Regions from separate parts of the Leuconostoc aquikimchii genome, predicted to be linked through region 1. Evidence: riboswitches for the same ligand, from Rfam matches in the RefSeq annotation. Region 1 holds a riboswitch; each other region holds the start of a gene.
What was found. Region 1 has a riboswitch for thiamine pyrophosphate ahead of AB3K24_RS07780 (ECF transporter S component). Riboswitches for the same ligand answer to the same signal wherever they lie in the genome.
Positions count from the first base shown of each region.

Region 2: another riboswitch for thiamine pyrophosphate. It lies ahead of thiW (energy coupling factor transporter S component ThiW); the one in region 1 lies ahead of AB3K24_RS07780 (ECF transporter S component).
Region 3: another riboswitch for thiamine pyrophosphate. It lies ahead of thiM (hydroxyethylthiazole kinase); the one in region 1 lies ahead of AB3K24_RS07780 (ECF transporter S component).
Region 4: another riboswitch for thiamine pyrophosphate. It lies ahead of AB3K24_RS05210 (thiaminase II/PqqC family protein); the one in region 1 lies ahead of AB3K24_RS07780 (ECF transporter S component).

Region 1 is NZ_JBFPER010000001.1:1,591,690-1,593,895, reverse strand. It holds gene AB3K24_RS07785 (ABC transporter ATP-binding protein) at 1-619, opposite strand, end outside; gene AB3K24_RS07780 (ECF transporter S component) at 612-1,193, opposite strand; TPP riboswitch at 1,342-1,431, opposite strand; gene AB3K24_RS07775 (dihydrofolate reductase family protein) at 1,538-2,068, shown strand.
Region 2 is NZ_JBFPER010000001.1:884,449-886,654, forward strand. It holds gene msrA (peptide-methionine (S)-S-oxide reductase MsrA) at 1-786, shown strand, start outside; TPP riboswitch at 843-933, shown strand; gene thiW (energy coupling factor transporter S component ThiW) at 1,084-1,587, shown strand; gene AB3K24_RS04410 (cryptochrome/photolyase family protein) at 1,665-2,206, shown strand, end outside.
Region 3 is NZ_JBFPER010000001.1:418,551-420,756, reverse strand. It holds gene thiD (bifunctional hydroxymethylpyrimidine kinase/phosphomethylpyrimidine kinase) at 1-284, opposite strand, end outside; gene thiM (hydroxyethylthiazole kinase) at 277-1,053, opposite strand; TPP riboswitch at 1,163-1,251, opposite strand; gene AB3K24_RS02135 (hypothetical protein) at 1,305-1,814, opposite strand; gene AB3K24_RS02130 (hypothetical protein) at 1,811-2,107, opposite strand; gene AB3K24_RS02125 (vWA domain-containing protein) at 2,155-2,206, opposite strand, start outside.
Region 4 is NZ_JBFPER010000001.1:1,056,129-1,058,334, reverse strand. It holds gene AB3K24_RS05215 (GNAT family N-acetyltransferase) at 1-99, shown strand, start outside; gene AB3K24_RS05210 (thiaminase II/PqqC family protein) at 325-1,023, opposite strand; TPP riboswitch at 1,148-1,236, opposite strand; gene AB3K24_RS05205 (AAA family ATPase) at 1,641-2,206, opposite strand, start outside.

The DNA of each region.
Region 1 (2,206 bases):
CATCCGTATAACCACTCCAATCGTGATCTGTAATTAAAATGGTTTTACCTTGATTTTGATAAGCTTTGATCACGTCGATTAGTTGTAATCTTGCAACGGGGTCAACGTTTGCAAATGGTTCATCTAACAATAAATATTCACTATCTGCAGCTAAAACGGTGGCTAGTGCCACTTTTTGTTTTTCGCCACCAGATAAGTGCAATAAATCATGATGCATATAAGCTGTCATACCAACACTTTTCATAGCATCAGTGATACGCTTTTCAATGTCTTCAGGCTTAACCTGTAAATTTTCTAGGCTAAATCGTAATTCTTCAAAGGGGGTTCTCATGACAAATTGCCGTGTTGGATTTTGAAATAGGTAACCAATGTGCGCCACGCGTTGATAAGGCACAATGTCATGAATGTCATAACCATCGAGGGTTAATTTACCAGTCAATGTGCCATCACTAAATGTTGGATACAAGCCAGATAATAATTTAAGCAGCGTCGATTTACCACTACCACTGGGACCCACAAGTAAATTAAAGCTGTTGGGTCGTAATTTGAGTGAAATATCGGTTAACACTGGTGTTTCGCGATAAGCAAAATTCACATGGTCAACCACTAAATCAGTCACGATGCAAAACACCAGCCTTTTCAATCAGTTTTTGGATAGCAACAACTAAGACACCACCAAAGAACAAAAGTGAGATAAAACGTGTGATGAACAAGGCGATTAATAGACCAATATGGTAAGAACTGTACCCATCACGGAAGGCAGACCAGATAAATGTCACAATTGTTCCGGTGATTGCTGAGGCAAAGATACCACGCCAACCCCAATTTTTGTAACCTAAAACAGCAAATCCTGCTTCGCTACCGATACCTTGTACAAGGCCAGATAACAAAGTTGCGACACCCCATTGACCACCAAGTAACATTTCAACGGCAGCAGCAAAGAATTCACCCAAAACGCCAGCACCTGCTTGACGAATTAAAATACTAGCAAGTGGGCCGGCCATCATCCAGCCACCAATGAGTAGCTCATTTGCAAAGGGCGCTAAACCCAATGGTGTTAAAGCAGCTGATAATAAATTATAAATTGGGCCAAGTACCCAAAAAATAAAACCGATAAAAACGGCGACGAATGCCAATAACAACACATCACGGAGTGCCCAACGTGTTGATTTTGACTTTGAAATAGTTTGCATAAGATTATGCCTCCAATAAATTTTTTGTAGTTGTTATTTTATGTCTGGTATACAAAATGGTTTAAAATTGAAATCTCTCTTTAATGGTGCTTTCTAGGCAAATAAAAAACTCTTGGTTCATTTATGAGCCAAGAGTTTGCCTAGTACAACATCAAAAAAGCAATTCTCCCTTCGCTGGTATTAACCAGATCAGGTTCAATGGGTGTTTCTCAGCCACGTGGCACCCCAGATTGTTAAATATTAAACTACAAGTTAAATTTAACATAATTTTTTTGATTGTGCAACTATGTTAAAATAAGTGTTAGAAAGTAGTAACGGTTATCTAAAGAAAAAAGGTGATTTTTATGCGTCAAGTAGTTTTTTATGGTGCTATAAGTTTGGATGGCTTTTTGTCTGATGAAAATGATGATTTGCAGTGGTTGCTGGATACCAACTTAAATGGTCAATCAACCTACGAAACATTTGAAAAACAGATTAGTACATTTGTAATGGGGCGAAAAACATTTGAAGTAGCACAGCAAATGATGGGTGAAGAAGCGCTTTATGCAGGTAAAGAAAAAGTCATTTTTTTGCGTGGCGACCATACGAATCAAAAAGACACGACCTATGTTTCGGGGGATGTCGTAAATATTATTAAAAATTATCAAAAACAAACGGGTGACAACATTTGGATTATTGGTGGTGGTAGTATTTTAAAACCGTTGCTTGAGGCTAATATGGTGGACGAATTCTGGATACAAATTGTGCCTGTGCTACTTGGACAAGGGAAACGATTGTTTGAACCTGGGAGCTATCGCTATCGTTTACAGGCGGTTGAAACCACACAACTTGGTGAAATGACAGAAATTCACCTTAAAAGAGTAAGTGACATATAGTAATCGTTTTATATAAAATATTCTAAAAATCATTAAATGCTTATGCATTTTTTTGATTTATTAGTATTACAATTTATCATATATAATAACTACTTGCAGTGAGGAAATAAATGTGATCTAATTAAAGAATCAAAGAGA
Region 2 (2,206 bases), 710 kb from region 1:
TATAATTTAATTCTGAATCCTGCCACAAGGGAATGGGAACGCGATTTGCTAGTACAGGCAAAAGACGACCAGTCTGGCGTACGTTTTAATGAACGCCTTGATGTACTAAATAATGGCCTGAAACCTTTAGCTACAAGAAATAATTTGACACCAGATGTGATGGATTTTTATTTAAAAATAAATGGGCAACCACAAAAAGATTCGCAAGATAAACTGGATCTGCATGCTGCATCAAATCCACCTTATCAAGAGCGTGCAATTTTTGCTGGTGGCTGTTTCTGGTGTATGGTGGAACCTTTTGATACACGTCCTGGTATCATAGCGGTTATTTCAGGTTATACTGGCGGTAACTGGCAGTCACCTACTTATGATCAGGTTGTTGGGCAGTATACTGGACATGTTGAAGCAGTTGAAATATTATTTGATACGCGATTGATAACTTATCAACAATTAGTTACTATTTATTGGCAGCTGATTGATCCAACTGATGATTTAGGTCAAATTGATGATCGTGGTGATAATTATCGACCAATTATTTTTGTAAATAGCGCGCAACAACGACAAATTGCTGAGCAATCAAAGCAAGCAATCATTGCGTCGCAACGTTATTCACGACCAATTGTGGTAGCAATTGAAAGCGCCACCACATTTTGGCCGGCTGAAAACTTTCATCAAGATTTTTATAAAAAAAATAAAGTGCGTTATCGAAAAATAAAGCATGCACGACAACTATATTTGTTTTTACAACGCTTAACTAACAAGGCTCATAGAATATTTAAAAAATAAATCGTATATTAATTTGATGTGGCTGATGCGCGAAAGATAGTTATATGATACAATAGTTTTTGTACTAGGGGCGCCGGAAATGGCTGAGAAGAACCCTTTGAACCTGAACCAGATTATACTGGCGTAGGAAAGTGCTACACTGATGACTTTTTAGGTAGCATTTTTCTCTAGTATGAGAAAAATGCTTTTTTATTGTGGTGAATTTATAATGCAATTGTAACATCACTTTAAAAAAACAATCCGTATCAGTGACGATAGTTTTGAGAACTAAACCAATCATATTAGGGAGCTCATATAATGACTGTACAAATCAAGAAAATAACTATTGTGACAATCATGGTAGCATTAGATGTTGTGTTATCACCAATTTTTAGAATAGAGGGCATGGCACCAATGTCAAGTGTGATGAATATTATTGCGGGTATCCTATTAGGACCGTTTTATGCTGTGATTATGGCAATCATTACTGGTGTTATTCGAATGATGGTATTAGGTATACCGCCATTGGCGTTAACTGGTGCGGTTTTTGGTGCTTTTGGTGCCGCAATTTTTTATAAGTATGGCCATCATATTTTTTGGTCTATGTTTGGCGAAATTTTAGGAACAGGTATCGTAGGTTCGTTATTATCATACCCAGTTATGGTTTGGTACACTGGTTCTCAGCAAAGTATGTACTGGTTTATTTATACGCCACGTTTTGTTGGGGCAACTTTGATTGGTTCAGTCATCGCTTATTTTATTTTAGGTAGGTTAACAAAAATTTCTGCTTTTAAAGATGCACAAAGCATATTTTTACATTAAAAAAATGCACGTCATTATGATGAAAAAGTGTCGTTAACTTGCTAGACTTTAAATAATTTACGGGTTACGATAGAAATATGGAAAAAAATTTGAGTCAAACAAGTGTCATGTGGTTTCGTAGGGATTTAAGAATAACTGATAATGTGGCTTTGGCAGAGGCAATAAAGTATAGTGACAAGGTGTTACTGATTTTTATTCTAGATCCACAGCAAGTAAATAAACGAAGTACGGTTAATCAAAGCGCATTTTTTGCTAGTGTTAAACAATTGAAAGATGATTTAATACATAAAGATATTCATCTTCAGATTTTACAAGGTGATTTAATATCGGTTTTTAGCAAAATAAAGCAGTTGCTGCCTAACTGGCACAACCTTTATTTTAATAATGATGAGAATGGTTATGGTAGGTTACGAGATCAAAAAGTGGCAAAATACTGTCGAGAAGTGTTAGGTGTTAGCTCACATTCATTTGTTGATTATAATTTACATGGGGCAACTGAAATTAAAAAAGATAACGGGGAAAGCTATAAAATGTTTACCCCATACTTTAAAAAATGGCTTCAGTTACCAAAAAAAGCACCTATTCAAATACAATTTGATGATATACGTCAAAAAAATAT
Region 3 (2,206 bases), 1.2 Mb from region 1:
GCCTTGGCAACAGTGTTCACTGTTTGAACGTCACCAAGCATGCCAGTCTTCACTGCAGAAAGAGATAAATCCTCAGCGATTGATTGTATCTGTTGTGTGATGACTTCAGATGGTATCATTTGAACAGACTGAACACCAAGCGTATTCTGTGCTGTAACAGAAACAATGACATTGGCACCATAAACACCTTGTGCCATAAACGTTTTCAAATCTGCCGATACGCCAGCACCGCCACTGGAATCCGTTCCAGCAATTGTCAAAACCTGCAATGTGTCATTAACCATGATTGACCTCGCGATTAATAAATGCGTCAAGTTCGTCTTCTTGTAATAAGAATAGTTCATCCAACAACTGATTAACAAAAAAACCTGGTGTTTTAACTTTTTCACTCGCCTTCACGCCAGCTAACTTCATTGTAGCCATTGCTCGCAGTGTATTTTCAATTGAAACACTATCACCATTAAAAGTGCCAATTAACGCTGAGAGGGCATCCCCTGTCCCAACATTTGTTGCCAAAAGTGGCACATCCACGTCAATTATTTTAGTCGTTTGACCATCACTAATAACATCTGTTTTGCCACTTAAAGCAATAATTGCGCCCGTTTTTTTGGCTGCCAATCGCGCAATTTTTTCAACATCTCCGTTGCCTGTCGCATCAATCCCTTGACTAGCAAAGTCAATATCAGCAAACCAAGCAATTTCAGCTGCATTACCACGAATAATATCAACGTGTGCATCCGCCATAAGCGCTGCCACTGGACGGCTTCGTGAGGGTATACCCACCGCAACTGGATCCAAAACAACAACTTTGCCAGCGTGATTTGCTAATTGTGCTAATTTAATGGTTTCGAGTAATTCCGAACGTCGCCAAGTGCCACTGTTGATAACAACAGCATCACTTGCAGTAACCAAGTCTGGAAATTCTTCTAGCTCACGCGCCATAATAGGTGACCCACCAATAACATTGATAACATTAGCCACAAACTGTGGTGTCACGTAGTTTGCATAGTTAAACACAAGTGGTTTCTTATCTTTTATTTCTGATAACTTCATAACTTTTTCTCCTTGTATTGCCTGGTTTCACACAATAAAAAAGCCGTTGACCGAATTCACAAAAGGAAATCAGTCAACGGCTAAAAAAGTAAGCAAAAAACTTAAATTAGTAAGCGCGAATGTATCTCCCTTCGCACGCATTACCGTGATCAGGTTCAATGGGTGTTTCTCAGCCAAATGGCACCCCAGACATATTTATTTAGTTTATGAACTTATTGTAGCTTAGAATCGGTAATTATGCAAGATACCTGTCATCCCCACCAATTTTTATCATCAAAATCACGCATTTGATGTGTCAAAGACAGTTGTTCTGCCGAGTTGACATGAATGTAACTGGTTGTATAAGGATTTTTCATTAATTGTTTCATCTGATTAAACATATCGCTAGTTAAAAAAGCTGCCAACGCGGTGTGACTAGGCCAAAAACTCCATAACATATACTCAGATTTGCCATTACTATTTTGAGCAAGAATGGCATTTTCAGGTACGAGCTGTGTAATTAATTCATCATTACGATCTTTCGTTTGAAAAGCAATTTGATGCATAACATCACCACGAAACTGACCATTAGTCACCAAACTATCAAATGACATCGGCCGTTTAAAATGTGCCACTAAGTCTGGTGACGCAATAATCAGGACATTTGTCCCTGCTAATTGTGACTCTTTCCCCAAATAAAAGAATTTATCTGGTTTTATAGCCTGCAAGGTTAACAATTCTGCTGGTGTTTGTTCAGGTGCTAATATTAAATTAATTTTCATAAGAAAGGCTCCTCTAATAGTTTCACAACATTCGGTGACAATCGTGATTGATTATCGCTCATAAATTTTTTTACGCCAGCAAACGTTGCCAAATCAATCGTTGTGGGCAACAATTTTGCATGACTTAAATGTCGTGCAAAAGTAATGTCTGCTACCGTTATCATATCCACACCCCAACCATCAGGTAGTAATAATGACGTCCAGTGATTATTCAGCAGTGCTTCTGCACGTTTGAAACGCATATCTTGATTAATAAAACTACGTAAATCATTTGGTTGTAATTTATCATTCATAACTTAATTCATCGACGTGACTCATCAACACGCACCTTTCTCGTGAACTACATGATCACAATTTTTCCAAATGGTTGACTAATACTTAACTTCTTATCT
Region 4 (2,206 bases), 540 kb from region 1:
GAATTTTATCTCAAAAACGGATTTCATGATATTTCCGGTCCATTTAAAAATGATTATTTGAATATTACAGACTATGATATGCAATTTTTTATGAGATGAAAGTTGCGTTAGAAATAATTTTTGAGGGGGCAATTATATTCAAATTGCGACTGATTTTCTTTCTAGGTTTTTATCTAAAATAATATAGGTATGAACTTGTTCCTTTCAGCGTAAGATATACGTAGCTTAACCGACCAACCATAGAACAAATGAGTTCAAACGATTGATTTAGGCGCAATAATATTTCTAGTTAAAATTGCGGTTAGCCGGTGAGAAGAATTATTTTTAAAATGACTGGGCTATTGAATATTTTTCCCATTGTTCAGGGAGAAGCGTCATTTGCCAAAATCGTAATTCTTCTGCACTGCTATACACAAATTGTTGTAAAAGAATGTCTGATTGGATTTCATTGAAACGATTAGCCACCAAATCATCAAGCAACGCAATCATTTTATGAACATATTTTTGGAAATTTGAATCAGCGTAAGATTCTATAAAGTCAATATAGATTTGTTCTGAACCCTGTAAATAATTTTTGCGTGCTAACATTTCTTCAAATATTTCTAAATATAGCCATGGGCAGGGTAATAATGCTGATAAAGCATGAATTTCATTGTACTCATTAAATGCATGATGCATATGGCAAATGTAATGGTATGTTGTTGGTAACATGTGCGTTTCATGAATATTTTTTTCTGTGATATTAAGTTGTTTATAAATGTTTTTTTGCTGCGTCACATCATAATCGTTGATTGCTAAGATACCTGACTGTAATTCTTGAATAATTTTATTATCGTCTGTAGTTGATAGTATTTTATCATAAATTGCAAGATAGTTTTGAACATAAAAATTATCTTGTAAAAGATAGGCCTTGAAGGCTGATAAGGGTAATGTACCGTTTTCAATGCCTTTAATAAAAGGATGATTTTTACTGGATTGCCAAAGTTCTTTTGTTTCCTCATGTGCTAATTCACTAAATTTCATTGTATTATTCTCCATCTTTATTTTTTATAAAATATCAGAAAAAAGCCCAACTCTAATTGAGCTGGGCTTGAGACAAAAGTTGAAAATGAAATCTCCAATCAAAAAAATGATACTTTTTTGATGAATCAATTTATAAACATCTTCCTTCGTCAGTGTTAACTAAATCAGGTTCAATGGGTATGATCTCAGCTCAAGGCACCCCAGATATCTTACTTTTATAGTTTATCACATATATTAAAAATGTGAGTTAGTTATTTTAAAAAGTGATTTTTTTCTTCTGAATAAGCAAAATTTTTTAACATTGCTTATAAATTGGACTACCAGATAGGAAATATAAAAAATCAATTCTGTCACAAAAATGCACGGTGTCTTGCCATCGCCATATAATTTAAGTTCTTCGAGAGAAAAGATTGTGTTGAAAGATTCTTTATACAACTCTATCAAGTGGTAGGGTGTCAAATTAATTGATTATCGTGACATAGTATACGCTTATTCCCAAGAATGAGCGTATACTATGGTTTTCATGGGCTAACTTTTTTCTTTTGAGCTTCTAAAAATTGGACGTTAACTTACTTTATTGTTGGTACTGAGAGTGTACGCTGTTGAGAAAATAATCATCATGTTTCTCCAATTAAGCCAAAGTGACTAAAGTGTTCTTTAAGATACGTCAGGGTTAGACTGATAGGATTTTTAACTAACTGACTTGGTTCACCGCTAGCCATTAACTGCCCACCAGTTGATCCGCCTTTGGGTCCTAAATCAATCATGTAATCTGCGTTAGTCATCAAATCAAGATCATGGGTAATGATGATGACAGTGGCGCCTTTTTCTTTTAGTTTGTTAATTACACCAAGTAAGGTTTGCACATCTTGTGGGTGCAGCCCGACAGAAGGTTCGTCAAAGACAAAGAGGGTATTATTTTGTGTCTTATTTAAATGATTAACTAATTTCAATCTTTGTGCTTCGCCACCAGATAAACTTGGTGTGGTTTCACCTAAATGTAAATAATCTAAACCAATTTCACTGAGTAATATTAACTGTTTTTCGATATTGGGCACATCTTTAAAGACCATTAGGGCCTCTTTAACTGATAAGTTCAGTAAATCAACAATATTGTAGCCATGCCAACGAATCTGTTGAATGTCATCTTTATATCGTGCACCGTGACAATAAGGGCAAGTTT